DNA from 2 places in the Mammaliicoccus sciuri genome. Region 2 is predicted to be linked to the other one. Evidence: riboswitches for the same ligand, from Rfam matches in the RefSeq annotation. Region 2 holds a riboswitch; the other holds the start of a gene.

Region 1 (15,713 bases), 290 kb from region 2:
TGTTTTGTGTAGCAAATAATTCTCCAGATCGGCTAGGATATACAAAGAAACTATAATCTTCACCGATTTCTAATTGATCGTCATCTTCCACTTCTGAAGCATTCATTTTAATAGGTTCGCTATTTGGTCCAAGTAAGTGATAAGTTGAACCTTCCAATCTATCCAATTTTAAAAAGTCTATGCGACCTACAAGCGTATCTTTTTCGTGTGCCATGTCATTCTCCATTCATATGTTTTTCGTTTATTCATTATAACATGCATTTTGCTTCGTGTAACGACTGTTCAAACTCTTGCCCATTTTTGTTTCATTTATGATATAATTCATCGGTAGAAGTATTAATGAAAAGGAGTCATTTAATGTTACAAGTTACGAATGTAAGTTTACGTTTCGGTGATCGTAAGCTTTTTGAAGATGTAAATATTAAGTTCACACCAGGTAACTGTTACGGACTTATCGGTGCTAATGGAGCTGGGAAATCAACGTTCTTAAAAGTATTATCAGGCGAATTAGATTCTCAATCAGGTCACGTTTCACTTGGTAAAGATGAACGTTTAGCAGTATTAAAACAGGATCACTTTGCGCACGAAGATGAAAAAGTGATTGATGTTGTATTAAAAGGCCATGAAAAATTATGGCAAGTTATGACTGAGAAAAACGAAATTTATATGAAACCAGACTTCTCAGATGAAGATGGTATGCGTGCAGCAGAACTTGAAGGTGAGTTTGCTGAAATGAACGGATGGAATGCAGAAGCGGATGCATCTGTTTTACTTTCAGGTTTAGGTATTAAAGACGAATTACATGACAAAATGATGTCTGAATTAGAAAACAACCAAAAAGTAAAAGTACTTCTTGCTCAAAGTTTATTTGGTGAGCCAGATGTTCTATTACTCGATGAGCCTACAAACGGTTTAGATATTAAAGCGATTGCTTGGTTAGAAGATTTCTTAATTAACTTTGAGAATACAGTTATCGTCGTATCACATGATAGACATTTCTTAAACAATGTATGTACACATATTGCTGACTTAGACTACGGCAAAATTAAACTATTTGTCGGAAACTATGACTTCTGGTATCAATCAAGTCAACTTGCTACTCAAATGGCTCAAGATCAAAACAAGAAAAAAGAAGAACGTATTAAAGAATTACAAGACTTTATTGCAAGATTTAGTGCGAACGCTTCTAAATCTAAGCAAGCAACAAGCCGTAAGAAAATGCTTGAAAAAATTGAACTTGATGACATTCAACCATCATCAAGACGTTATCCATTCGTTAATTTCACAATTGAGCGAGAAATCGGTAATGACTTATTACAAGTTCAAGGTGTTTCAAAAACAATTGACGGTCAAAAAGTATTAAATAACGTTTCATTTACAATGAACCCAAATGATAAAGCTGTATTAATCGGAGAAAGTGAGATTGCTAAAACGACCCTACTTCGTATTTTAGCTGGTGAAATTGAACCAGATGAAGGAACAGTTAAATGGGGCGTTACAACAACACAATCATACTTACCAAAAGATAACTCAGAATATTTCGAAGGTATAGAAATGAACTTAGTTGACTGGTTAAGACAGTATGCACCACCAGAAGAACAAACAGAAACATTCTTAAGAGGATTCCTTGGACGTATGTTATTTAGTGGTGAAGAAGTTAAGAAAAAAGCAAGTGTCCTTTCAGGTGGAGAAAAAGTAAGATGTATGTTAAGTAAAATGATGTTATCAAACTCTAACGTATTATTACTAGACGAACCAACAAACCACTTAGACTTAGAAAGTATCACTGCAGTCAATGATGGATTGAAGAATTTCAAAGGATCATTAATCTTTACTTCATATGACTTTGAATTTATCAATACAATCGCTAATCGCGTAATTGAAATCAAAGAAGACGGCGCAATTTCTAAAGAAATCAGTTATGAAGAATACTTGAGAGATCAAGGTGTTTATAACTAATTAGCATATATGGAACTGAGACATGAGGACATGTCTCAGTTTTTTATTTTTGGGGAAAATGATGGAGATGTGAGTTTTCAGGCGTTCAATGTTGCAAGTGAGCGTCGACTAGCAATGTTCAGGTGTTCAATGTTGCAAGACAGGGTAAACAAGCAACATAGACACCCTCTATTTAGTCAAGTCCATATGTTTGTGTAATATCTTTAGAATGTAATCAACCTTTGGTTTTTTAATGAATCGAACAACTATATTTGTTTTGAAGTTTAAACAGATATAGTTGTTTGATCACTACTTATTTTTTAAAAAATAAGTAGCTTAATTAAGCGATAAATGGTCTGTTAGACTTATCAAATCTTTCTTGAATATCCATAAGTACTGCGCCAATTAATCTAAAAGCTGAATCTAGATTAGGGAATGTTTTAACTATTTTTTCTCGTTTTCTGAGTTGCATATTAATATTTTCAACTGAATTAGTAGTTCTTAGATTTTTATGATGTTGAGCAGGAAATCTATAGAATTGTGAGGCATCTTCGAAGCCTTCATCCAATATTTTAATAGCTTCCACATACTTAGGATTACTTTCATATTGTGCAATGAATTCATCTTTGAGCTGAACAGCGTGACGATATGTTGGTGCTTGGAATATTGATTTAAGTAACATTCTAGCTTCTTTAGAGTTCTTTTTAGGAAATCTCTCTACAATATTTTTAAGAAAATGGAATGTACAACGTTGCCAAGATGAATCAATAAACTGTGACTTAATAGATTTAATAAGTCCAGAATGCGCATCAGAGATAATAAGTTCAGGTGTTGTTAAACCACGCATTCTTAAGTCTTCAAAAAACTCTGACCAAGCTAATTCTGACTCTTGATTAGAAATTTTAAAGCCAATAATGTCGCGTTTTCTATTTTCGTTGATACCCATAGCGATATAAACACCTTTAGAAACAATTTTATTATTCTCTCTTACCTTAATGTGCATAGCATCAACAAATACATACTTATACTGATGACTAACAATAGGTCTACCAGCCCATTCTTTAATTTCAGGATCTAGGTTTTTTATTACGCCTGAAACAGTTGATTTAGACACAGATTTTCCCGTTAGGGATTCCACAATTTTATTAACATTTCTAGTTGAAACACCATTAATGTATGCTTCTGTCATCGCTAAAATAAGCGATTGGTCAGAACGCGAATATTGATTAAATACTTCAGTTGTAAATTCACCGTCACGTGTTCTTGGAACTTTTAATGTCAGATTGCCAATAGGCATCAGGAAATCACGCGCATAATAGCCATTAAGTTGTGCGTTTCTTCCTGAATTCTTTTGTTTATATCCAGCATTAACATACTTGTCTCTTTCCATTTCCATGTATGCATTTATGACAGTCATAGCTATTGTTTTCATAGACGCATTCATATCACTTCCAAAAATAGCACTTGCCAATTCTTCATAATCTAAGTTAACATTTAATTGAGTCATATATAGTCACCTCTACAATTTTTTCTTAGTCGATTACATTGTACCAAAGTGAGCTATATGTGGCTCTTTTTTTATTACACAATTATATGGACATATTCCTCTATTTATCAAGACTGACTAAACAAGATAAATCCAGCCCTACTTTTCTTACCAACCTCCCCCCATTCCTAAAAACTCCCTCCATCTCCTCCACACTCATCTAAAATGAATATGAATGAATATTAATATTCTAAAATGATCAATCAAATAGTAAGAACTTTTTGAAATTATCAGTTTTCTCTCTTTACATCAATATTCTTTGTATGTATAATGAATGCATACCAATTGAATATGTTTTTGATGAGGCGCATCAATCATTAGTAACTACCCCTATTGGACTGCAATCTTAAAGGAGTGAAAGGGTGCGATGCCGAAACATTATATTTTTGCAGAAATATGGTGTTGGACATTTAGGTTAAGAGCTAGTTGTCTGTCATTATTTTAAGAATAATGGAGTGCATCACTTGTATATATAAATTAAAACAAGTTCGAATGCCGAACTTGTTTTTTTATTTATATTACAGCGTTCGTCTCCGATTTATAGGAGGAATTATTTTGAGTCAGAGTGTTTTAAAATTTGGCGGTACGTCCGTTGGTGATTTTGACAAAATTAAAAATATCGCACATATGTTGAAATCACGTGTTGATAATGGAGAACAATTAGTAGTGGTTGTAAGTGCTATGGGTAAGACGACAGATTCTTTACTTGAAAATATTAGCTCACTTACGACGCAACCTAAAGATGAGCATTTAGCGATGTTTTTAACGACTGGTGAACAACAAACCATTTCATACTTATCAATGGTATTGAATGATATTGGTGTTCAAACGAAAGCAATGACTGGATATCAAGCAGGTATCAAGACAATTGGTAATCATTTGAAAAGTAAAATTGCAGAAATTGATGCACTACGTTTTGAAGAAGCTTTTGAAACAAATGACATTCTTGTCGTTGCAGGATTTCAAGGTGTGAATGATCATCTGGAAATTACAACTTTAGGACGCGGCGGTTCTGATACAACTGCAGTAGCCATTGCAGCAAGTATAGATACATCTTGTGAAATATATACAGATGTTGATGGTGTATATGGAACAGACCCTAGAATTTATCAAGAAGCAAAGTTGCTCAATGAAGTTTCATATGAAGAAATGATGGAAATGAGTGCTTTAGGTGCTGGCGTATTAGAATCTAGAAGTGTCGAAATTGCAAAAAATTATAACATACCATTATATCTTGGTAGAACATTATCAAACGTGAAAGGAACATGGATTATGCCACAAACAGAGATATTAGAGAAAAAAGCAGTTACAGGAGTCGCACTTGATACACATATGATTCATGTTACTTTAACTTATCTGATGCAAAATTTTGCATTATTACAGAAATTATTTGATTCATTAGAAGAACAATCAATGAATGTTGATATGATATCTCAAATTGAAAATCAACAAGGATTACAGCTTTCGTTTACGATTAAAGATTCAGACGTATATCAAATCGAACAAATCATTGAACAACTTACTGAGGAATACCCTCACTTACGTTACAAAATGAGAGATAACTACGCTAAACTTTCAGTGATTGGAACTGGCATGAGAGATATGTCAGGAATAGCTTCTAAAGCATTCCGTACTTTAATTAGTCATGACATCAACTTCTATCAAACAACAACTTCTGAGATTAGTATTTCTTACGTTGTTGATCGCGAATTAGGAGAAACTGCCGTTCGAACTTTAAGTGAAGCATTTAATATATAATGAATGATGGAGTGAACAAAATGACAAAATTAGCAGTTGTAGGCGCAACAGGTTTAGTAGGAGAAAAAGTATTAGAAGTATTAGATAGAAGAAATGTACCATTTGATGAACTTGTATTATTTTCATCACCTAGATCAGCAGGTAAACAAATCGAATTCCAAGGAAAAACTTATACTGTTGAAGCATTGACAGAAGAAAAAACAGATGGCAATTTCGATTACGTTATTATGAGTGCTGGTGGTGGTACAAGCGAGAAATTCGCCCCACTATTTGAAAAACATGGTGCAATTGTAATCGATAATTCAAGTCAATGGCGTATGCATGAAGATATTGATTTAATCGTTCCGGAAGTGAATGTACCTAAATTAAATCGTAAAATTATTGCAAACCCTAACTGTTCAACAATTCAATCAGTTGTACCTTTAAAACCTTTATTAGATCAATTTGGATTGAAACGTGTTGCGTATACAACATATCAAGCAGTATCAGGATCTGGTTTAGCTGGTCGTGAAGATTTAGCTAATGGTGAAAAAGGAGAAGCACCAAAGAACTACCCTCACCCAATTTATAATAATGTGTTACCACATATAGATGTATTTTTAGAAGATGGTTATACAAAAGAAGAACAAAAAATGATCGACGAAACTAGAAAAATCTTAGATCAACCTTCTTTAAATGTAACAGCAACTTGTGTACGTGTACCTGTTCAAGACAGCCACAGTGTGCATATAAACGTAACTTTAGATAAAGAAGCAACTGTTGAAGATATTCGTAACTTATTTAATGAAGATAACCGTGTTGTCTTAGTAGATAACGTAGAAAATAATGAATATCCATTAGCGATTCATTCTACTGGTAAAGATGAAGTATTCGTTGGAAGAATTCGTAAAGATGATTCTTTAGACAATACATTCCACATCTGGTGTACTTCAGATAATTTATTAAAAGGTGCAAGTTTAAATGCCGTTCAAGTGCTAGAACAAGTATTAGAATTAAATAAAAAATAACGAGGAGTGTTCAGTATGTCACATATTTTTAACGGTGTGGGCGTTGCCCTTACGACACCATTCACAAATGAGGATGTAGACTACGAAGCCTTTGAAAATCATATAGAATTTTTAATAGATAATGGTGTTAAAAGTATTATTATTAACGGAACAACAGCAGAAAATCCTACGCTTACAACAGAAGAAAGAAATACATTATTAGAATGTGGGATTAAAAAAGTGAATGGTCGTGTACCAGTTATAGCAGGTACAGGTACAAATAATACGCAAGCTTCTATCGATGCTTCCATAAAAGCCAAAGAATTAGGTGCTGATGCAATTATGTTAATCACACCTTATTACAACAAGACGAGTCAACGTGGATTAATCGCGCATTTTACAAAAATTGCAGATGAAGTTGCATTACCTGTTGTACTTTATAATGTCCCATCAAGAACAAATATGACGATAGATATTGAAACGGTGCTTAAACTAAGTGAAAATCCATACATCGTAGCTTTAAAAGATGCGACTGGAGATTTAGAATACGCAAAAACTTTAAAACAACAATTACCAAGTGACTTTGCATTATATAGTGGTAATGATGACAATATGTTGGATTACTATCAATTAGGCGGAGCGGGATTAATTTCAGTTGTAGCAAATGCTATACCACAAGAAACACAACAATTATATGATTATGTCGTTAATGATCAATTAGAACAAGCAAACACTTTAAATCGTGATATTACCGAATTACTTGATCATTTAAGTGTAGATGTAAATCCAGTGCCGATTAAGTTATTAACGTCTGAATTAGGTTTCGGTTGTTATGAAGTAAGATTACCGCTTGTTACATTGGAAGAACAAGAAAGAAACGTTTTAAGTGAAGCATTTACTAAGTTTAAAGATGGTGTAAAACAATGAAGATATTATTAATCGGATATGGTGCAATGAATGAACGCGTCGCAAGATTAGCAGAAGAAAGAGATAACGAAATTGTTGGTGTTGTTGTAAAGGATTCAACGAAATCATATCCCTACCCTGCTTTCGAATCTATTTCTGAAGCGCCAGAAGCGGATGTGGCAATAGACTTTTCAAATCCTGAATTATTATTGCCTTTATTAGAAGAAGACTTCACATTACCTTTAGTTATCGCAACGACTGGTGAAAAAGAACAAATCATAGAAAAGTTAAAAGAAAAATCTCAGAACATGCCTGTATTTTTCAGCGCAAATATGAGCTATGGCGTGCATATACTCAAAGAAATTATTCAATATGCAGTACCATTATTGGAAGACTTTGATATTGAAATGTTAGAAAAGCATCATAATAAGAAAGTCGATGCACCAAGTGGTACACTCGTTCAACTATATGACGCAATTAAAGAAAAAAGAGCACAATCTGTACCAGTTTATGACAGACATGAATCAACTACTAAACGTGAACCTACAGAAATTGGCATTAGTTCACAACGTGGTGGTACAATTGTTGGAGAACATCAAGTACTATTTGCTAGCCATGACGAAACGATTGAAATCACACATCGTGCGCAGTCTAAAGATATCTTTGCTAATGGCGCAATTAATGTAGCAGATGTTCTAGTCAATAAAGAAAACGGATATTACACATACAATAATTTAAATGAGGAGAGAATTTAACATGGTTAAAGATTTTACGGCAGAAGAAATTATACAATATATTAGTGAAGCAGAGAAAGTAACGCCTTTAAAGGTTTATGTAAACGGCACATTTGAAAATGTTGAATTCCCAGAGTCATTTAAAGTATTTGGTTCTGAAACATCTAAAACAATTTTCTGTGATGCTAAAGATTGGAAGAGCTTTTATGACGCGAATCAATCAGCTATTACGGATTTAGAAATTGAACATGATCGTCGTAATTCAGCAATTCCATTAAAAGACTTAACAAATACAAATGCAAGAATCGAACCAGGTGCTTTCATTAGAGAACATGCAGTTATTGAAGACGGTGCTGTTGTGATGATGGGTGCTACAATCAATATCGGTGCTGTTGTTGGAGAAGGTACAATGGTAGATATGAACGCTACTTTAGGTGGACGTGCAACAACTGGTAAAAATGTACACGTTGGTGCTGGATCAGTATTAGCGGGTGTTATCGAACCACCAAGTGCATCACCTGTTGTGATTGAAGATGACGTATTAATCGGTGCAAATGCTGTTATCCTTGAAGGCGTTAGAGTCGGCAAAGGTGCAATCGTTGCAGCTGGTGCTATCGTAACTAAAGATGTTCCAGCTGGTGCAGTAGTAGCTGGTACACCTGCTAAAGTTATTAAACAATCAGCAGATGTACAAGATGGTAAAAAAGAAATTGTATCTGCTTTACGTAATTTAAATCAATAATATCATTTTAGTCGGGGCGGGACTGCGATATCATTTTCCTTAAATGAAATTTCTATCCCGCTCCCTCTTTCTATACATAATACAAAGGACTGAGTTAAATGTCTGAATTAGAATTTGTGAAAAATACAAGAAGATACTTACATCAACACCCAGAGTTAAGTATGCAAGAATATGAGACAACTGCGTATATTGAAGACTTCTTAAAACAATTAAATATTCCATACGAACGCCCTATTCAAACAGGTGTCATTGGTTATTTAGAAGGCAATTCGAATCATACAATTGCGTATCGAGCGGATATCGATGCCTTACCTATTCAAGAAGTAAACGATGTACCTTATAAAAGTACGGTTGATCAAGTAATGCATGCATGTGGTCATGATGGTCATACAACAGCATTAATGCTTTTTACACAACGTTGTAAAGCTTTATATGATAAAGGTGAATTACCGCATAATGTCGTGTTTATATTCCAACCTTCAGAAGAAACTGAAGCTGGTGCGAATCAATTAATCCAATCAAATGTGTTTGATAAATATAATATAGAGAAAATTTATGGCGTACACATTATGCCATTTGAAGATGTCGGCACAGTAGCCTTTAAAAATGATGAAATTACAGCCAGTGCAACAGAGTATCGATTTTACTTAAAAGGAAGTTCGAGTCATGTTGCCAGTAAAGAAGATGGTAAAGCAGCATCAGAAGCGATGATGCATGTATTATCTCAAGTTACACAAATTCAGCAATTTCATTTAAATGGTTTAAATCGCAATATTGTTCATGTTGGACAATTCAATGTTGGTGAAGCCATTAATACCGTTCCAGAGAATGGATACTTAGAAGGTACGATTCGTACATATGATACGAATGATCTTGAAATTGTTATAAATCAAATGCAAAAAATCGCAGAAAGTGTTGAATTGCTATTTGGAGTTATTTGTACGGTTGATTTTGCTAAAGGATATCCACCTACTACAAATGATGCACAATTATATGATGGCGTTAAAGAAGCTTTAACAAGCCTCGACTTAACATTACATGAACTTGAAAAGCCTTATTTATTTGGTGAAGACTTTAGTTTCTATCGTCAATTAGCACCAAGTTATTTTGTCTTTTTTGGAACACGAAATGTTGAAAAAGATTATATTTATGGTCTACATACAAATAGACTCAATTTCGATGAAGAAGTATTAATCAGTGTCGCTGATTACTATACAGCACTATTAAATCAAGGAGCGGACAAATAATGGTAGCACGTATTACGATTGATGAACAAAATTTTATAAAAAATGCTAAAAATGTTATTAAAGATAACAAAGTTATGGCTGTCGTGAAAAACGATGCATATCATTTTGGACTAGAATTCGCAGTTAAATCCTTTATTCAGGCTGGTATTCAAACATTCAGTACGACATCACTTCATGAAGCAGTAAGAATTCGTGAAATAGATAAACAAGTGAATATCTTTTTGATGAATCCTTCTATCGAATTTGAAACATTAAAGGCACATAACATCGCGATGACGTTACCTTCATTGACGTTCTATCATGAACATGTAGAAGATTTAGCAGGCGTTAAATTACATTTAGAACTTGAAAATCTACTACACCGTTCTGGTTTGAAAGACCAAGATGAAATGTTGCAAGTACTCAAACATAATGAAAGCTTACCTATTGCAGAGCAAGCGATTATTGAAGGGATTTGGACACATTTCGGATATGCAGATGAATTTGGTGGCGATGAATATGAAACAGAAAGACAAGCTTGGATTGATTGTTTATCATTTATATTAGACCAAGGTTATGCCTTCAAATTTATTCACGCGCAAAATAGTGCAAGTTATGTTCGAGAAGACGGATTGTTCAATCAACATACGCATGCTCGTCTTGGTATTATACTTTATGGGTCAAGACCTTATAGTACCCTCTCTACTACACTTACAGATCAGAACTTTACGGTTACAGCTAATGTGATACAAGTTCGCCCTATTAAAAAAGGAGAAACTTGTGGATATAGTTTCCAATATACAGCTGATAAAGATTGTAACATTGCTGTAGTTGATATTGGCTATGGAGACGGTATACTTAAGACAAGAGCGAAACATGATGTACTTATTAATCAACAACGCTATCCAATTAGAGGGTTGATGATGAGTCACATGTTCGTTGAAGTAGATGATACAATCCAAAGTGGTGATCAAGTTGTTATGTATAGTAACGATATAAGGATTGATGAATTTACATTTAAAGGTGTTGGTGCAAATTCTGAGCAAATCAGTGCATTAAACCATCATTCATTAATAAAGGAGATTAGATAATGACAGTTAAATATAATGACCAAGGTGTTCTTACAATGGGCAATGTATCATTACAAACGATAGCTGCAAGTTTTGGTACCCCTACTATCGTATATGATGAGGAACAAATTAGAACACAATGTAGAAGATTCCATGAAGCATTTAAAGAAAGTGGCTTATCATATAATATCTCGTATGCTTCTAAAGCTTTTAGTAGTATTCAATTGTTTAAATTGATGGCAGAAGAAGAAATGGGTCTAGATGTCGTATCTGAAGGTGAATTATATACAGCTTTAGCAAGTGGATTTGATCCAAGTAAAATTCATTTTCATGGTAACAATAAGACGAATGAAGAAATTGAATATGCGATTGAAAGCGGCGTTGAATATTTCGTCATTGATTCTTTAGATGAAATCACACGTATTAATAGATTAGCTTCTAAGCCTATTAAAGCTGTATTAAGAGTGAATCCTGGCGTTGAAGCACATACACATGAATTTATCCAAACAGGTCAAGAAGATAGTAAATTTGGCTTGTCTATTAAACATGGTACTGCACTTGAAGGTGTTCGTGCTTTACAAGCATCAGATAAAATTGATTTTAAAGGAATTCACTTCCATATTGGATCACAAATTTTTGAAGCTGATGGTACTATCAACACAATCCAAATCGTATTTGAATGGTTAAAAGAACATGATATTGAGATTGATATATTAAATTTAGGTGGCGGTTTTAGTATTAAATATACTGAAGCGGATAAAAGCTACCCTATTGAAGATGGTATTAAATTGATTACAGATGCCATTAAAGAAAATAGTCAAAAATATGATATGGCTATTCCAGAGATTTCTATAGAGCCAGGACGTTCAATTGTTGGTGAAGCGGGTGTTACGTTGTATCAAGTAGGAACAATTAAAGAGATTCCTAATGTTAATACGTATGTATCAATTGATGGTGGTATGAGTGATCATATTAGAACGGCACTTTATGATGCTCAATATGAAGCATTGTTAGTGAATAGAAATGATGAAGACACACATGACGTTACAATTGCTGGTAAGTTATGTGAATCAGGTGACTTAATTGGCAGAGATATGAAACTTCCTAAATCTACAAAAATCGGTGATTATATTGCTGTATTATCTACAGGTGCTTACCACTACTCTATGAGTTCAAATTATAATCAAATGCTTAAACCTTCAGTTCTATTTGTTAAAGATGGAAAAGCGAGAGAAGTTATTAAGCGACAAACATTAAAACAATTGATTATGAATGACGTAAAATAATAAGCTGAAAACTTGAAATTTATTATTAAATAATAACAATATGATAACGCAAAAAGAAACCCTAACATTGTTAGGGTTTCTTTTTAGTCGTTCAAATTCATATATATTATAGTTTTACAACGTTTGCAGCTTGTGGGCCACGGTCGCCTTCAACTACTTCGAATTCTACTGCTTGACCTTCTTCTAAAGATTTGTAACCTTCTTGGTTAATTGCTGAGAAATGTACGAATACGTCATTTTCTCCTTCAATTTCGATGAAGCCAAATCCTTTTTCTGCGTTAAACCATTTAACTGTACCTTGTTTCATAATTGTGAAACCTCCAAGACTAAAATTCAATATGCGATATTCGCATATTACAAAAAACACAATTAATTAATAATGTTATTTGCAATATGGAATAACGATATTGCTATTTCTTATTATACGTCACAGAATATTCAAATGCAATACCATTTAAGATATTTTCAGAATTTATTATTTTGGTAATGGCGTATAAATTGAATTGTCATTTAATATAAGAATACTATAAAATATTTGCATATCTTCTTCACAGTCTTCACAGTAAGAAAGATCACAATTATTATAGAAAGCATGTATGTTATGTTTACCTACAAGTTCATTCGTAAACTTCGTTTGATATTGATTAAGTAAATTATGATATTGCGTGACCATTTCATCATAATCCTGACATTCAATTTCTTTAATGATATAGTCTTTCCAATCGTCAAACAGCCACCATCCCTCATAATCTGTTCGGATTGTTACGATTTTATACATCTTAAAATCTCCCCTATTTAGAAAATTGCCCTAGAGTTAATTTAAATCTTATTGAATATTAAATCAAGAAAATAGCTTGTGGGTTTGTTTCTAATTATTAGTTTTTTTACACTGAACCCTTTATAATAAAGATATGAGGTGATAAATATGAACGGAAAACATATTAAAGTTTTTGGACGTGTACAAGGTGTTGGGTTTCGATTTTTCACAGCTCAACTCGCTAAGAAACATAAAATAGTTGGTACCGTTGAAAATGTCAGCGATTATGTAGAAATATACGCAAGTGGTGAAGAAGATCAATTAGAACAATTTGTTAATGGTGTTATCCAGGGAGTAGCGCCAGCTTCAGTTGTAGAAAATTATACAATCGAAGATACCACTTTAGACGAAAAAACAAAGCATTTCAAAACGTTATAAATTAGGAAGATGACAATGAAATATAATTTATCATATGTATTAGGTGCTTTATTAGCAGTGCCTATATCATTTATTGCTTTTTTATTTAGTGTTTTTCAATTAGATTTAAATTTTCTTATAGATATGGCTGTATTTGCTGGCACTTACGTTATTAGCTTTTTACCTATACAATGGTATAGTTCAAGACGTTATTTAAAAGAAATGGGTTTAACGCGTCGAGAATTCCATTTTATTAGAAAACAATTAAACGAAGCGCAGCCCAAATTGAAAAGACTTTATAAAAATTATATGCGTATTAGATCGTATAAAGAATTCAAGAATTTAAACGAAGTCGCTAAATTGGCACGTACAATTTATAACACGGTTAAACAGTCACCTGAGAAATTTTATAAAGTAGAAAGTTTCTTCTACTCTCACTTAGACAATACCGTGAATTTAATTGATAATTACACAATATTACAACGTATGCCAAATAAATCTAAAGAAGAAAAAGCTAAACTGAAACAAACAAAGCTCACGATTGATGAAAACAAACGAACACTCGTTGCCGATTTAAAAGAATTAAATGAATCGAGTTATCATCAATTAGATATTGAAATGGAACTTGCTGATATTGCTAAACAAAGAAATAGCTATAGAAAAGGCATTCCAGAATCAACGAAAGAAAAAGTAAATTTAACAAAAACTCATAAAAAATATGAATATGAAATGGAGCGTAACAATGACTGAAACGAATAAGAACTTATTTGACGACCTTATTGATGACCCATTTAAAGATTCATCAGAAGCGTTAACACCACAAACTTCAGAAATTACAGAACAGCAAACCCCTTCTGATGTCACGTCAACTTATGAAAAGACATTCTCAGATGAAGATCAACGTAAAATTGATGAAATTGCTAAGCAGATAAAGCCATTAGATAATGATGGTCTTCTACTCTATGGTCAACAAGCTCAAAATAAATTATCCCAGTTTTCACATCAAATGCTTACTCAAGTACAATCTAAAGATGTGGGCCCTATTGGTAATTCATTAAGAAACTTAATGAATAAATTAAAAGAAATAAATCCAGATGAATTACAAAAACAAAATCAATCTAGATTGAAACGTATTTTTAGAAGAGCTGAACGTTCTGTAAATGAAATGTTTAGTAAATATCAATCTGTTGGTGCACAAGTCGACCGTATATCTGTAGAATTGCAGAAATCACAAAATATGCTGATGAAAGATGTTGGCTTATTAGATCAATTATATGAAGAAAATAAAGCTTACTTTGATGCATTAAATATTTATATCGCAGCAGCAGAAAAGAAACGCGACGAGTTGAAACAACATAATCTTGTAGAATTAGAACAAAAAGTTAAAGCATCTAATAACCAAATGGATGTACAAGAACTGGCAGATTTACAACAATATATTAATCGACTAGAAAAAAGAATTTATGATTTACAACTTTCTAGACAAATCACATTACAATCTGCTCCACAAATTAGAATGATACAAAATATTAACCAAACTTTAGCAGAAAAAATTCAAAGTTCAATTTTAACAAGTATCCCATTATGGAAGAACCAAATGGCAATCGCGTTAACACTTTTAAGACAACAAGGCGCGTCAGAAGCTCAGAAAAAAGTAACAGATACAACTAATGAATTATTGCTGAAGAACTCTGAAATGTTGAAACAGAATGCAATTAGAACAGCTGAAGAAAATGAACGAGGCATCGTTGATATCGAAACATTGAAGACCACTCAAACTAATATAGTAGATACAATTCAAGAAACATTACGCATACAAGAAGACGGCACACGCAAACGTCAGCAAGCAGAACAAGAATTGCAAAGCTTAGAACAAGACTTAAAAATAAAATTATTACAACTCAAAGATGAACAGCAGCAATTGAGAAACACTTTTAAATCATAATTAATAGAATCCACCAACAAACTTCGCATTTGTTGGTGGATTTTTGTTTTGTGGATGAGAGGTGTGCGTTGTGACGGCTTAGTTAAGTGAATAGCTCTTCTGAGTCTTGGCTTAAGTGTAGAATAAAGCCAAGAGTGATGTGAACCCAAATATTTGAACTAAACAAATCAAAATATTGGGGTGCATTCTAATGAGGAAAAAATATGAATTTAAATTCAAACTAAAACTTGTAAAAGAATATTTAGAAGGACATCAAAGTTATAGAACAATTGCTTTAAAATATGGTATTTCAAGTTGGTCTGTCCTTCGGATTTGGGTCAATCAATATAAAGAGTTTGGAGAAGAAGGTTTAGAAATAAAAAGTAGAAATACTGTTTATACTAGCGAATTTAAATTATCTGT
Region 2 (15,713 bases):
AGATTTGCATCAGTATATAGAGAATTTAAAGATGTCGATCAATTATTAAAGTCTATGCAAGGCATATTGAAAGACCGAAAGTAAGGTGAGTATTAATGGCGGAATATTTTAGTGGTATCAAGCCAAGTGATGGCTTCTATGTTGAATCGAATTATAATTATACACATGTACATCAGGATATATTAGTTAGTTTATATACGCCATTAATCGGAACTGATGCAATTGGTGTTTATTTATATTTATCGCAGTTTAATTATCATCATGAAACAGAAGCGTATAATCATTATACAATTATGAATGATTTAAGAATTAATCTGTCTAGCTTTAGAGATGCTTTAGACTTGTTAGAGGGTATCGGCTTACTGAAGACGTATTTTAAGACGAATCAAGAAGCGCAATCATTTATTTATCAATTAGAGCAACCTGCTACAGCAGAGCAATTCTTTAATGATCCTTTATTATCTGTATTTTTATATCAACAAATTGGTAAGGCGAGATATATTAGGTTAAAAAATAGATATAAAGATGACAGTGTGACGACACAAGGCTTTCATGAAGTGACTAAGAGCTTTACTGATGTATTTAAAGTGCCAAAGTTGACGAATGTTGAACAACAAGATGATATCAATATTCGACCTGAATATAAAAGTAAAGGACTCGATTTGTCAGACGTTCAATTTGATTTTGAAATGTTAGAATTATTGTTGAGTAATCATTTAATTTCTAAAGAGATTTTAAATAAACAGACGAAAGAAGTCATCATACAAATCGCTACGTTATACGGTATTACACCGGTTGAAATGAAATCTATTATCTTAAAATCCATTACAGAGAACCAAACGATTTCACTACAAGATTTAAGAAAACATGCGCGCACAATCTATCAAATCGAGCATGAAGGTAAATTGCCGACTTTAGATTTAAAAAATGAAAAACCTAAAGTAAATACGCATTCTGAAAACAGCGAAGTGAACTCTTTGTTGTCATGGTTTGAATTGTTGGATACGACAAGTCCAATAGACGTGTTATCATCATTTACGCAATCTGAACCAACAATTGCACAAAAGAGAACTGTTGAAGATATTATTACACGCGAAAAATTACCGTATGGTGTAATTAACATCTTGTTAGAGTATGTAATGTTTAAAAATAATATGCAATTACCGAAAGCATATATTGAAGAAATTGCTTCGAATTGGAAGAAACTTAAATTATCTTCAGCTGAAGAAGCCTATCATTATGTTAAAAATCTTGATAAACAAAAAGCTGAGAAGAAAAAAGAACGTAAAAATAATGCAAATAACCCTTATAAATTAAAATCAATTGAAAAGACACCAGAATGGTTATTAAAACAAAAATCTTCTGAATCAACTAAAGAAGAGAAACAAAATGATCATGAATCTGATGCTGCGTTTGAAAAAAGAAAACAAGCGCTTCAAAAAGAAATGGAAGCTTTTTGGAAAGAAGGTGATCAATAATGGAACCACTTGGACAACATTTAAAACAAAATAAAGATTTTCAAAAACGATTAGAAAAAATTAAAAAAGATACATTGTCTCATAAAGAGGTAAAGGCATTTTTAGAAGAACATCAATCTGAATTAACGAACGAAATGATTGATAGAGATTTAGATCAATTACAAGCGTATAAAGATCAATCGAAATGTTGTGAGAAATGTGGTAGTTATGGCACTTGTATCAACTTTGTGAAAGGTCATGTACCTGAACTATACATTGAGAATGACCACATCAAAACAAGATACTTACCTTGTCCGAATAAAATTGAATATGATGAACAAAGGTTTGAATCAAGTTTAGTGACATCATTCCAAATGCCAGAAGAAACGTTGAAAGCGACAATTAAAGATATCTACATCGAAAATGAGTCTCGAATGCAAATCATTAAGAAAGCTATGGATATCTGCAATAAAATCGTAGCAGGTGAAGAAGTTAAAGGACTATATATACATGGATCATTCGGAACGGGTAAATCATATATATTAGGTGCAATTTCAAATCAGTTAAAAGTCAAAAAGCAACCTTCTACAATTATATATTTACCTGAATTTATTAGAGTGCTTAAAAATGGATTTAATGATGGTTCGTTCAGTAGTCGATTTGAAGCGGCTCGTGAAGCTAAAGTATTGATGTTAGATGATGTTGGTGCAGAAGAACTGACGCCATGGGTCCGTGATGAAATATTGGGTCCATTATTGCATTATAGAATGGTCCATAAATTACCTACATTCTTTAGTTCAAATTTTAACTTTGAAGAATTAGAATTTCATTTGAGCAAAACACGCCAAGGTTCAGAAATAACGAAGGCTAGTCGAATAATGGAACGTATTAAAACAATCTCTGAACCATATGAGCTAGATGGTAAAAACTATCGCGCTTAATTTTAGCTTGATATTTTACAGTAGAGTTGTATAATTGAATTATCTTAAATGAATATACAAATTTAGAGGACATGACGTCTATAAAGCATTCACAGAGAGTCTCATTGAGCTGAAATTGAGATAATGCAATATAAATGGTTACTCCCTCAATACATGATGTGTTAATCCACATTCGGCTCAAGACCGTTATCTTATGTAGAGTTATCGTACTTATACGTTAAGTGCGTTAATGAGGGTGGTACCGCGAGAGATTTCGTCCCTTTGGATGAGGTCTCTTTTTTGTGTTCTTTAATAAAAAAGAGGAGGAAGTCGTTATGAGTGAGATAAATATTAAGTTTCCGGATGGTAATGTGAAAGGGTTTGAACAAGGCACAACTACTGAAGAAATCGCTCAATCTATTAGCCCAGGTTTAAGAAAAAAAGCTGTAGCTGGTAAATTTAATGGACAATTAGTAGATTTAACAAGACCTTTAGAAAATGATGGGGAAATTGAAATCGTTACACCTGGAAGCGACGAAGCTTTAGAAGTGTTAAGACATTCAACTGCACATTTAATGGCACAAGCTTTACAAAGATTATATGGAGATGTGAAGTTTGGTGTAGGTCCTGTAATCGAAGGTGGTTTCTACTACGACGTTGATACAGAACATAAAATTTCTAGTGACGACTTTGAAACAATTGAAAAAGAAATGAAACAAATTGTGAATGAAAACTTTAAAATTGAACGTAAAGTTGTAAGTCGCGATGAAGCGAAAGCATTCTTTAAAAATGATGAATATAAATTAGAGTTAATCGATGCTATTCCTGAAGACGAAAATGTAACACTTTATTCTCAAGGTGAATTTACAGATTTATGTCGAGGCGTACATGTTCCTTCAACTTCAAAAATTAAAGAATTCAAATTGTTATCTACTGCAGGTGCTTATTGGAGAGGTGACTCAAACAATAAGATGTTGCAACGTATTTATGGTACAGCATTCTTTGATAAAAAAGAATTAAAAGCATACTTGAAAGTATTAGAAGAAAGAAAAGAACGTGATCACCGTAAAATTGGTAGAGAACTAGAATTATTTACTACTAATCAAGATGTTGGTGCTGGATTACCTTTATGGTTACCAAATGGTGCGACAATTAGACGTGAATTAGAACGTTATATTGTAGATAAAGAAGTCGCAATGGGCTATGACCACGTGTATACACCAATTATGGCTAATGTAGATTTCTACAAGAGATCTGGACATTGGGATCACTATCACGAAGATATGTTCCCTCCAATGGATTTAGGTAATGAAGAACTTGTGCTTAGACCTATGAACTGTCCACATCACATGATGATTTATAAAAATAGTCGTCATTCATATAGAGAGTTACCAATTCGTATAGCTGAATTAGGTATGATGCATAGATATGAAGCAAGTGGTGCAGTATCAGGTTTACAACGTGTTAGAGGTATGACTTTAAATGATGCGCATATCTTTGTTCGTCCAGACCAAATTAAAGAAGAATTTAAACGCGTTGTTAACATGATTCTTGATGTGTATAAAGATTTTGGTTTCGAGGATTATAAATTCAGATTAAGTTATCGTGATCCAGAAGATAAAGAAAAATACTTCGACGATGACGAAATGTGGAATAAAGCACAAGCGGTTCTTAAAGAAGTAATCGATGAGATGGCATTACCATATGAAGAAGCAATCGGTGAAGCGGCATTCTATGGCCCTAAATTAGACGTTCAAGTTAAAACAGCAATGGGTAAAGAAGAAACACTATCTACTGCTCAAATAGATTTCTTATTGCCACAAAAATTTGATTTAACTTATATCGGTAATGATGGTGAAGAACACCGTCCAGTTGTTATTCATAGAGGTGTAATTTCTACTATGGAAAGATTTACTGCATTCTTAATAGAAGAAACTAAAGGTGCATTCCCACTTTGGTTAGCACCAAAACAAGTGGAAATTATACCTGTAAATGTTGACTTACATTACGATTATGCAAGAGCATTAAACGATGAATTAAAATCTCAAGGTGTACGTGTTCATATTGACGACCGTAACGAAAAAATGGGATATAAAATTCGTGAAGCACAAATGAAAAAAATACCGTACCAAATCGTTGTCGGTGATAAAGAAGTAGAAAACCAAGAAGTAAATGTACGTCAGTATGGATCTAAAGATTCAAAAACTGTTGAAAAAGACGAATTCATCTGGAATATAGTGGATGAAATTCGACTAAAAAAGTAATATCCTATTGAAATTTCTGGAATCATCGGGTATAGTTTTAATAGTGAAATTTAATTAAATATTCCTCAGTAATGAGTTAGAGGTTGCGATGTTCAAGAGTAATTATTCAGAAGCGAAATGGCGCGTATGTTGAAATAATGAAAGGGTGCATCGCCGAAACGAATCATATCCATAATATGGTTTGTTGGGTCAGTGTTTAATAAATACTGGACTGTCACACTAAGTGATGTGCTACCAATTTGTATGGAATGTTCATATATCGGTCGCATATCTCTTGAGATATGCGACTTTTTTAGTGGCTCGATTGTGGAATGGAGAAAGGAAATAGCAATGAATCAAGAAAAATCAACGAACAATATTCAAAGGAAACTCAAAGATAGACATATCTCTATGATAGCCATCGGTGGTTGTATTGGTACTGGTTTATTTATGACTTCTGGCGGAGCGATTAGAGATGCTGGACCGGGTGGTGCATTACTAGCATATGCAATAGTTGGCTTGATGGTCTTCTTCCTTATGACATCATTAGGAGAAATGGCAACTTATTTACCAGTCTCAGGTTCTTTTAGTACTTACGCAACTCGATTTGTCGATCCTTCACTAGGATTTGCATTGGGATGGAACTATTGGTTTAACTGGGTTATTACAGTTGCAGCTGATATTACAATTGCATCTCAAGTTGTGAGTTACTGGGAACCACTAGAAATCATTCCATCATGGTTATGGAGTGTCATTTTTATGGTTATCATATTTGGCCTTAATGCACTTTCAGTTAGAGTATACGGGGAAAGTGAATACTGGTTTGCATTTATTAAAGTAGCTACAGTAATTATTTTCATTGGTGTAGGTTTATTAACGATATTTGGTTTACTAGGTGGCGAATACTTAGGGTTCGACAACTTTGTAGCAGGTGATGCACCATTCTTAGGTGACTCGAACGTTAATACATTCTTACTTGTATTAGGTGTATTCTTAGTTGCGGGATTCTCATTCCAAGGTACTGAGTTAATTGGTATTACAGCTGGAGAATCTGAAAATCCTGAAAGAGCTGTACCTAAAGCGATTAAACAAGTATTCTGGAGAATTTTACTATTTTACATTTTAGCAATCTTTGTAATTGGTATGATTATTCCTTATACAAATCCAAACTTAATGGGTGGAGACGAAATTGCGAAATCACCATTTACACTTGTATTTGAGAATGCCGGTTTAGCATTTGCTGCTTCATTTATGAATGCTGTTATTTTAACTTCAGTATTATCAGCAGGTAACTCTGGTATGTATGCTTCAGTTAGAATGCTATTCTCAATGAGTAAAGATAGATTAGCATCACCAGTATTTTCAAAAACAAATAAATCAGGTGTTCCTTACACAGCATTATTTGCAACGGCAGTAGTTGTTATACTTATATTTGCAATTGAGCATTTAAGTGGTGGGGCATACGAATATATTATCGCTGCTTCTGGTATGACAGGCTTTATTGCTTGGTTAGGAATCGCGATCAGTCATTATAGATTTAGAAGAGCATTTGATCTACAAGATTATGATAAGACAAAATTAAAATATAAAGCTAAATGGTTCCCATTTGGCCCATTGTTCGCATTTGCTTTATGTGCGATTGTAATCGTAGGACAAGATGTTGATTTCATCCAAACTGGTGAATTCGAACCAAGAAGATTCTTTATTACTTATATGGGTATTCCTGTATTTTTAGCGTTTTTTATTTTCCATAAACTAAAATATAGAACTAAAATGATTCCACTTGATAAAGTTGACTTAAGTCAAGATGTGGATATGAAAGAATTTGAAAAGAATATTAAATAAACATTGACATAAGGGTTTATAATTGGTAAGATAAGTTTTGTTGAATACGAAACGGACCAAGTAGAAGCATACCCGCTTCTCACCTGTAGTGACGCGTAAAGCAGTTAGCAGGTACAATAAACCTTTAAAGTTTATGGATGAGAACGGGTGCATTATGCATTCGTTCTTTTTTTCTTGGACGACTTCGTAAAAATTCTAGGAGGTGTCAACCATAGCTAAAGATCAGACTCAAGTTAACGACAAAATTCGTGCAAAAGAACTTCGCCTTATTGGCCAAGATGGTGAGCAAATTGGTGTTAAATCTAAATATGAAGCCCTTGAAATGGCTGAACGAGTAGATTTAGACGTTGTAATCGTAGCGCCTAATGCTAAACCACCTGTTGCAAGAATTATGGATTACGGTAAATACAAATTCGAACAGCAGAAGAAAGAAAAAGAAATGCGTAAGAAACAAAAAGTAGTCAATGTTAAAGAAATTCGATTAAGTCCAACTATCGAAGAACATGACTTCGAAACTAAATTGAAACATGCTCAAAAATTCTTATCTAAAGAAGATAAAGTTAAAGTATCGATTAGATTTAGAGGTCGTGCGATCACGCATAAAGAAATTGGTCAACGTGTGTTAGAACGCTTTGCAGAATCTTGTAAAGACATAGCAACAGTTGAACAAAGACCTAAAATGGAAGGGCGTTCAATGTTCTTAATGTTAGCGCCAATTTCAAACGACAAATAAACCGAAATTATAGGAGGAAATCTCAATGCCTAAAATGAAAACTCATCGTGGAGCAGCAAAACGTGTTAAAAGAACTGGTTCAGGTCAATTAAAACGTTCTAGAGCGTTCACTTCACACTTATTCGCAAACAAATCTACAAAAGCAAAACGTAAATTGCGTAAAGCTTCATTAGTTTCTAAATCAGATGCTAAACGAGTTAAACAAATGTTAACGTACGTAAAATAATAAACATAGCGGACTAATGGTCCATTTTAAGGAGGAATTATCATGCCACGTGTTAAAGGTGGAACAGTGACGAGAGCTCGTCGTAAAAAAGTTTTAAAATTATCTAAAGGTTACTTTGGTTCAAAACATACATTATACAAAGTTGCTAAGCAACAAGTTATGAAATCTGGTAACTACGCTTACCGTGACCGTCGTCAGAAAAAACGTGAATTCCGTAAATTATGGATTGCACGTATTAATGCAGCAGCTCGTCAAAACGACATCAGCTATAGCCGTTTAATGAATGGTCTTAAAGTAGCTGGTATTGAAATTAACCGTAAAATGCTTTCTGAAATTGCTATTTCAGACGAAAAAGCATTTGCTGAATTAGCTACTAAAGCTAAAGACGCTTTAGCTAAATAATTGCATTTCATTGTTGTATAAGCTGTCAATAAAGTTATTAACTTTATTGATGGCTTTTTTTGTGAAATAATATAGTAGAAGATACGTCTTCTTTACGCTTCAAATTCGCTTTGATAAAATAGTGTAGAAATAAGAATAAGGAGTTTATTATGTCTAAATTTGATGAAATGATAACAGTAGTACCACGTAAATTAATATTTAAAGACGAAGCTTATCAATTTGATGGGTTTAAATCTATTCAAGATGAAGAAACTAAATATATTTATGAAACAATTAGTCAATTTGAAACAAAACGTCGTGGTGATATGGAAGAAGATCCTTCATATAAACAACTCATTTCATATTGTATATTAGAAAATGAGGACGACGAAGTACTTGTATATGAAAGATTAACAGGTGGTGGCGAAAGCCGATTACACGGTTTAAGTTCAATTGGCGTAGGTGGTCATATGAATGATGTCCCTGAAGCTGTAACAGTTGAAGAAGTAATCAGAGAGAATGCTGCAAGAGAACTTGAAGAAGAAGTTGGTTTAAATAAACAAGATGTAGCAAACATGGAGTTAATTGGATTTATAAATGATGATCAAGATGAAGTAGGAAAAGTTCATATTGGTGTTGTTTTTAAATTAAAAGTTAATAAATCTAGCGTTGAAGCAGTTGAAACAGACACGTTAAAAATTAAGTGGGCTGACCAAACAGAATTGTTGAATCATAAGAATTATGAAACATGGAGTAGTCTTATTATAGATGGTATATACAGAAGAGGTGAGTAACCTTGAGTGAAATTATTCCATTTCCAAAATTAAAAAAACAACTGGTTAACAATATTAATCTTGCGATTCGAAATGAACAATTTGATGAAGCATATGAATTGTTTGAAACGTATGAGCAACATTTTGAGATGGATGATGACATATCCATAAAAAAATGTGAAGTCTTAAAATCTTGCGGTTATTATCTTGAATTGCGAGAAGAAGCGAGTATATTGCTCAATCAAGGTCATCCATTCTATGACAAAATAGTTATTTATTTTGTAGAAAGTTTATACTTTTTAGAACAATATCAAACGGTAGTTGAAATTATTAATCAAATTAAAGATGAAAATATCGAACATGCTACGAGAATGGCATTGCTACCTATACAAGATATGGCTAAAGAAAAGTTAAACCAAAGACAGTTGAAAGCTTCAGAGGTATTGAGAACATTTAGAGAAACACAATTTGAAGAACAAATTAATCTACTTATAGATTTAATTGATCATCACTTAGGTATATTTAATTTAACTTTAGCTCAAATTATTGAGAATGAAGTATTGCATCCAAATGTGCAAAGTTTAATATTAGAATATTTAAGATTAAGTGAATGGTCAGCTGAAGTTAAATTCAATAAAATAGATGAGAATATTACAGTTATACCGACTGAATTACCTGGTATAGAAAGAACAAATTTTACACAAAATATCATTCCTAAAGTAATTGATCAACTTGAAATTGATAGTCCTTCATCTATAGAGTTAGCTAAAAGTTTATTAAACCAACATGCCATTATTATGTATCCAATTACACTAAATGATATAAATGATGATGTTTTAGTTGCATGTTACTTGAAACTTTTATCAGAACGTTTTAATATAGACGCTAACTACGAAAGTGTGACTCAACAAGATTGGGACATATTCATTGAAGTCATTCAAAAATTGCAATGAATATAAACACTATAGTTGAAACATTAGAAAGCTATGTTATAATTAAAGAGTTGAAAATTTATAAAATTAGGATAATCACGGAGGTTTTTATTCATGACAGCAACATGGGAAAAGAAAGAAGGTAACCAAGGTTTATTAACTGTTACGGTTCCTAAAGAAGAAGTAGATAAAGGATTAGACAAAGCATTCAAAAAAGTTGTTAAACAAATTAATGTACCTGGTTTCCGTAAAGGTAAAATGCCAAGACCATTATTTGAACAAAGATTTGGTGTTGAATCATTATACCAAGATGCTTTAGATTTCATTTTACCTGAAGCATATGGTAATGCAGTAGAAGAGGCAGAAATCAACCCAGTTGATCGTCCAGAAATCGACGTTACACAAATGGAAAAAGGTAAAGAACTTATCTTTGAAGCAACTGTAACTGTTGAACCAGAAGTTGAATTAGGAGACTATAAAGGTCTTTCAATCGAGAAACAAGATCGTGAAGTAACTGACGAAGAATTCAATCAAGCAATTGAAGATGCAGTAAGCCGTCAAGCTGAATTAACAGTTAAAGAAGGCGAAATCGCTGAAGGAGACGTTGTTAACATTAACTTTGATGGTTATGTTGATGGTGAAGCTTTCGAAGGTGGTCAAGCAGAAGGTTATGATCTTGAAATTGGTTCTGGATCATTCATCCCTGGATTTGAAGAACAATTAATCGGTCTTAAAGCTAACGATAGCAAAGATGTTGTTGTCACATTCCCAGAAGAATACCACGCTGAAGAATTAGCTGGTAAAGAAGCTACTTTCAAATGTGAAGTTAACGAAGTAAAATCTAAAGAAATTCCAGAATTAGATGACGAGTTAGCACAAGAACTTGATGAATCAGTTAGCACAGTTGATGAATATAAAGAAAAATTACGTAAAGATTTAGAAGAAGCTAAAGTTAATCAAGCAGAAGCAACTGAAAAAGAAGAAGCTATTACAAAAGCTACTGACAATGCAAAAGTTGATATTCCTGAAGCTATGGTTAATACAGAATTAGATCGTATGATGCAAGAATTTGAACAACGTATTTCTCAACAAGGTTTAAACCTTGAGTTATACTATCAATTCTCAGGTCAATCAGAAGAAGAACTTAAAGCACAAATGAAAGAAGATGCTGAAAAACGTGTTAAAACTAATTTAACTTTAAGAGCTATTGCTGATGCAGAGAATATCGAAGTATCTGATGCAGATGTTGAAGCTGAATTCGCTAAAATGAGCGAACAATTTGGATTATCTGTTGAAGATATTAAAGCAACATTAGGTAATAACGATATTTTAGTTAATGACCTTAAAATCCAAAAAGTTATCGATTTATTAGTAGCTGAATCAGCTGGAGAATAATAATTATTCGGTATTAAAGTAATTATAGTAGCAGAATATTTCTGCTACTATTCTTTTTTAGTCCGTTTAATTTGAAAAAGTAAAAAACATTTAGTATAGTCTAAAAAGAATAGGGGTGTAAAAATGTTTAAATTTAATGATGGTGAAGAAAACTTAAAATGTTCTTTTTGTGGTAAAGAACAGGATCAAGTTAAAAAACTTGTTGCTGGTAGTGGCGTATATATTTGTAATGAATGTATAGAATTATGTTCTGAAATTGTAGAGGAAGAATTAAAGTCACAAGAACCAGAACAGTTTACTGATGTTCCTACACCTAAAGAAATTATGGAACAATTAAATGATTATGTTATCGGTCAAGAAAATGCAAAAAAATCATTAGCTGTAGCTGTTTATAATCATTATAAACGTGTACAACAACCTTCTGAAAGTGAAGATGGTGTTGAATTACAGAAAAGTAATATTGCATTAATCGGACCTACTGGTAGTGGTAAAACATTGCTTGCACAAACATTAGCTAAATCATTAAATGTACCATTTGCAATTGCAGATGCAACAAGTTTAACTGAAGCAGGTTACGTTGGTGAAGACGTTGAAAATATATTATTAAGATTAATCCAAGCAGCAGATTTCGATGTTGAAAGTGCTGAAAAAGGTATCATTTACGTGGATGAAATTGATAAGATTGCACGTAAATCAGAGAATACGTCAATTACACGTGACGTATCTGGTGAAGGTGTACAACAAGCGTTACTTAAGATCTTAGAAGGTACAACAGCAAGTGTGCCGCCACAAGGTGGAAGAAAGCATCCAAACCAAGAGTTTATTCAAATAGATACAACAAATATTCTATTTATCCTTGGTGGTGCCTTTGATGGTATTGATGAAGTTATTAAACGTAGACTTGGTGAAAAAGTTATCGGCTTTAGTAGCTCAGGTGATGAAATTAGTGACGAAGAATCATTACTATCACAAATTAGACCAGAGGATTTACAGTCTTATGGTTTAATTCCTGAATTTATTGGTAGAATTCCAATTGTAGCTAACCTAGAAACATTAGATGTTGATGCATTGAAAAATATTTTAACGCAACCTAAGAATGCGTTAGTTAAACAATATACTAAGATGCTTGAATTAGATGATGTTGAATTACAATTTGATGAACAAGCACTTACGGCTATTAGTGAATTAGCAATAGAACGTAAAACAGGTGCACGTGGACTTCGTTCAATTATTGAAGAAGCTTTAATTGATATTATGTTTGATATTCCATCTAGCTCTGATGTAAGTAAAGTAGTTATTACTGAAGATACAATTAGAGATCATAAATTACCTAACTTATATGATAGTGAAGGTAATTTAATCAATGATGAAAAAACATCAGCATAATCACATATGATTATAAAGGCTGAGACATGTTATTAACTGTCTCAGCCTTCTTTAATGTTTAAAAATGATTTGATAGACCTATCGTTACTGTGTTTAAAATATAAGTAAGATAAGATATAATAAAAGAAACAAACTTGTAGGAGAAAACGATGAAAATTAATCCGAATAATGTAGATATTATAATCAGTGCAGTAGATCCAAAACAATATCCTGAGACTGGTTTGCCAGAAATAGCACTTAGCGGACGTTCAAATGTTGGGAAATCAACATTTATCAATACGTTAATTTCAAGAAAAAAAGTTGCAAGAACGTCATCGAAACCAGGTAAGACACAAACATTAAACTTCTTTAATATCGATGAGCAACTTATCTTTGTAGATGTGCCAGGTTATGGATATGCTAAAGTTAGTAAAAAACAAAGAGAACAGTTTGGTAAGATGATTGAACAGTATTTAACAACTAGAGAAGCATTAAGATGTGTAATTCAATTAGTTGATATTAGACATAAGCCAACTCAAGATGATGTGTTGATGTATAACTATTTGAAACATTTTGAAATACCAACCATCGTCATTGCGACTAAAGAGGATAAAATTCCTAAAGGTAAAGTTCAAAAGCATTTAAAAATCATTAGACAAACCTTAGAAATTGATCCTGAAGTTAAATTGATTAGTTACTCATCTTTAAACAAAGATAAGACAGACAATATTTGGGCATTATTGTCACAATTTATTTAAACAAATTACTCACATTTCTAGATTAGAAATGTTATAATTTAGACATTGGACATAAATTAATGGGGGCGTTAGAAGTGCATGTTGTTGTAGTAAGCGTAAACTATAAGACTGCAGATGTTGCAATGCGTGAAAAACTAGCTTTTAATGATCAAGAAATTGAGAATGCGCTTGTAACACTAAACAATCAAAAATCTATATTAGAATGTGTAATCTTATCGACTTGTAATAGAACTGAAGTATATGCTGTTGTAGATCAAATTCACACTGGTAAATATTATATTCAGTCATTTTTAGCAGATTGGTTTGATCAATCTTTAGATACAATTAAACAATATACAAATGTTTTAACTGAGAATGATGCAGTGGAACATTTATTCAGAGTAACTTCTGGATTAGACTCTATGGTTCTAGGAGAGACTCAAATTCTAGGTCAAATGAAAGACGCATTTCAAATTGCTCAAACAGAGGTTACAACTGGAACGATGTTTAACCGTCTGTTTAAACAAGCAATTACTTTAGCTAAACGTGCGCATCATGAGACTGATATTGCGTCAAATGCTGTTTCAGTTTCTTATGCAGCTGTTGAATTATCTAAAAAAGTTTTAGGTAAATTAGATAATAAGAAAGCATTAATCATTGGTGCTGGTGAAATGGCTGAGTTAGCTGTTGCGAATTTAAATGGCAGTGGCGTTAATGACATCACTGTTTTAAACCGTACAGTAGCTAAAGCAGAATCTCTTGCAATGCAATATAAAGGTGTAGCGAAAAGCATCAATGAATTACAATGTTCATTAATGGAAGCTGATATTGTGATCAGTTCTACTAGTGCGGAACATTATGTATTAACTAAAGATATGATGCGTGATGTAGAGCGTTTTAGAAGAAATAAACCGTTAGTATTAATTGATATTGCGGTACCTAGAGATATAGACCCAGGTGTGAATGATTTAGATTCAATGTTTAATTATGACGTGGATGATTTAAATGGACTTGTTGATGCTAATTTAGCTGAACGTGAACAAGCAGCACGTGAAATTGAATTATTAATTGCTAAAGAAATTGATAAACACGATGAATGGGTGAATATGTTAGGTGTTGTGCCAATTATTACGGCATTAAGAGACAAAGCATCACATATACAACAAGATACAATGATGAGTGTTGAAAGAAAACTTCCTGATATGACTGACAGAGAGCGTAAAGTTATTTCTAAACACATGAAGAGTATCGTCAATCAACTATTAAAAGATCCGATTACACAAGCAAAAGAATTATCAACGGACAAAAAATCAAAAGAAAAATTAGAATTATTCCAAGAAATCTTCAATATCTCAAGTGAAGTTGAGCGAATAAATGAAACTAAGAAAGAATTAAAACAAGATCAATTGTCTCCTAAAACAGTTGAATCTTAATACAAAATAATGGTGATGCTATGCAAGATGTAATTTCTGTACGTTTGCATGAAATAGTATTAATTATTTACATGATTTGTTTAGGGTGCTATTTTTATGACTTTATTCAAAAGAATTCTAAAGTTAGAAAGTTTGGGTATTATGCGCTAGGGATTGTTTGGATTTTTCAAACAATCTTTTTGTGCATGTATATTGTTACAACTAAACAATTCCCTGTACTGACAATTTTCGAAGGATTTTATTTTTATACATGGATGATTATCACTGTTTCATTAGTTTTAAATTATTTTAAATCCACAGATTTAACAGTCTTTATTATCAATTTGATTGGATTTGTATTTTTAGTTATTCATACATTTAGACCAGAACAGTATGATACAGAAAATACTGCTGCAAATATAATGAATGAATTACTTTTAATACATATTTCTTTAGCTATTATAAGCTATGTTCTTTTTGCATTGAGTACATCACATGCAATTTTGTATTTGTTACAAAGAAAAAATTTAAAAGAGAAAAAATTTAATCAAAAGTTCTTTAGAATGGGCAGTATTGAACAATTAGAACAAAATGTATTTAGATTTACATTAGTAGGATTTTTAGTCTTATTAATTAGTTTAATACTTGGCATTCAATGGGGACTTATAATAATTGGTAGTGAAATATGGATTGATAGTAAAGTAGTCGGTTCCTTAATTGTCTTACTACTTTATGGTATTTATTTATTTTTAAGAGTAAGAAAATCAATCAACACAAAAACGTTAGTTATAGCAAATATTATGATGTTTCTCGTGTGTATGATAAATTATTTGGTGGTCTCAAAATTTTCAGGATTTCATCAATGGTTTAACTAAACAATGGTGGAGGAAATTATGCGTAAAATTATTGTAGGTTCTAGAAAAAGTAAATTAGCTATGACGCAGAGTCAGCAATTTATAGATAAACTAAAAGAAAAACACCCAGAATTAGATATTGAAATTAAAGAAATCGTTACGAAAGGTGACAAAATTGTTGATGTTCAACTATCTAAAGTTGGTGGTAAAGGATTATTCGTTAAGGAAATACAACAAGCATTATTCAATCATGAAATTGACTTTGCTATTCATTCCTTAAAAGATGTTCCAAGTGAATTGCCTGATGAATTAACATTAGGATGTATTCCAGAACGTGAAAATCCATTTGATGCATATATCGCAAATAACCATGTCAAACTTGCGGATTTGAAACCAGGTAGTATTGTTGGTACAAGTTCATTAAGACGTGGTGCACAATT

What was found. Region 2 has a riboswitch for lysine ahead of MUA60_RS06555 (amino acid permease). Riboswitches for the same ligand answer to the same signal wherever they lie in the genome.
Positions count from the first base shown of each region.
Region 1: another riboswitch for lysine. It lies ahead of MUA60_RS08125 (aspartate kinase); the one in region 2 lies ahead of MUA60_RS06555 (amino acid permease).

Region 1 covers NZ_CP094824.1:1,555,981-1,571,693, reverse strand. The annotation lists gene MUA60_RS08140 (CvfB family protein) at 1-214, opposite strand, end outside; gene MUA60_RS08135 (ABC-F family ATP-binding cassette domain-containing protein) at 358-1,959, shown strand; gene MUA60_RS08130 (IS256 family transposase) at 2,279-3,445, opposite strand; lysine riboswitch at 3,777-3,953, shown strand; gene MUA60_RS08125 (aspartate kinase) at 4,040-5,242, shown strand; gene MUA60_RS08120 (aspartate-semialdehyde dehydrogenase) at 5,263-6,249, shown strand; gene dapA (4-hydroxy-tetrahydrodipicolinate synthase) at 6,265-7,155, shown strand; gene dapB (4-hydroxy-tetrahydrodipicolinate reductase) at 7,152-7,889, shown strand; gene dapD (2,3,4,5-tetrahydropyridine-2,6-dicarboxylate N-acetyltransferase) at 7,891-8,610, shown strand; gene MUA60_RS08100 (M20 metallopeptidase family protein) at 8,709-9,857, shown strand; gene alr (alanine racemase) at 9,857-10,927, shown strand; gene lysA (diaminopimelate decarboxylase) at 10,927-12,192, shown strand; gene cspA (cold shock protein CspA) at 12,299-12,499, opposite strand; gene MUA60_RS08080 (DUF1033 family protein) at 12,668-12,970, opposite strand; gene MUA60_RS08075 (acylphosphatase) at 13,118-13,387, shown strand; gene MUA60_RS08070 (5-bromo-4-chloroindolyl phosphate hydrolysis family protein) at 13,403-14,116, shown strand; gene MUA60_RS08065 (toxic anion resistance protein) at 14,109-15,311, shown strand; gene MUA60_RS08060 (transposase) at 15,502-15,713, shown strand, end outside.
Region 2 covers NZ_CP094824.1:1,261,727-1,277,439, forward strand. The annotation lists gene nrdR (transcriptional regulator NrdR) at 1-84, shown strand, start outside; gene MUA60_RS06540 (replicative helicase loading/DNA remodeling protein DnaB) at 96-1,478, shown strand; gene dnaI (primosomal protein DnaI) at 1,478-2,398, shown strand; gene thrS (threonine--tRNA ligase) at 2,713-4,641, shown strand; lysine riboswitch at 4,711-4,883, shown strand; gene MUA60_RS06555 (amino acid permease) at 4,972-6,465, shown strand; ribosomal protein L20 leader region at 6,518-6,643, shown strand; gene infC (translation initiation factor IF-3) at 6,668-7,198, shown strand; gene rpmI (50S ribosomal protein L35) at 7,224-7,424, shown strand; gene rplT (50S ribosomal protein L20) at 7,467-7,826, shown strand; gene MUA60_RS06575 (NUDIX domain-containing protein) at 7,976-8,599, shown strand; gene MUA60_RS06580 (hypothetical protein) at 8,602-9,531, shown strand; gene tig (trigger factor) at 9,625-10,905, shown strand; gene clpX (ATP-dependent Clp protease ATP-binding subunit ClpX) at 11,029-12,291, shown strand; gene yihA (ribosome biogenesis GTP-binding protein YihA/YsxC) at 12,441-13,028, shown strand; gene hemA (glutamyl-tRNA reductase) at 13,103-14,440, shown strand; gene MUA60_RS06605 (cytochrome C assembly family protein) at 14,485-15,294, shown strand; gene hemC (hydroxymethylbilane synthase) at 15,313-15,713, shown strand, end outside.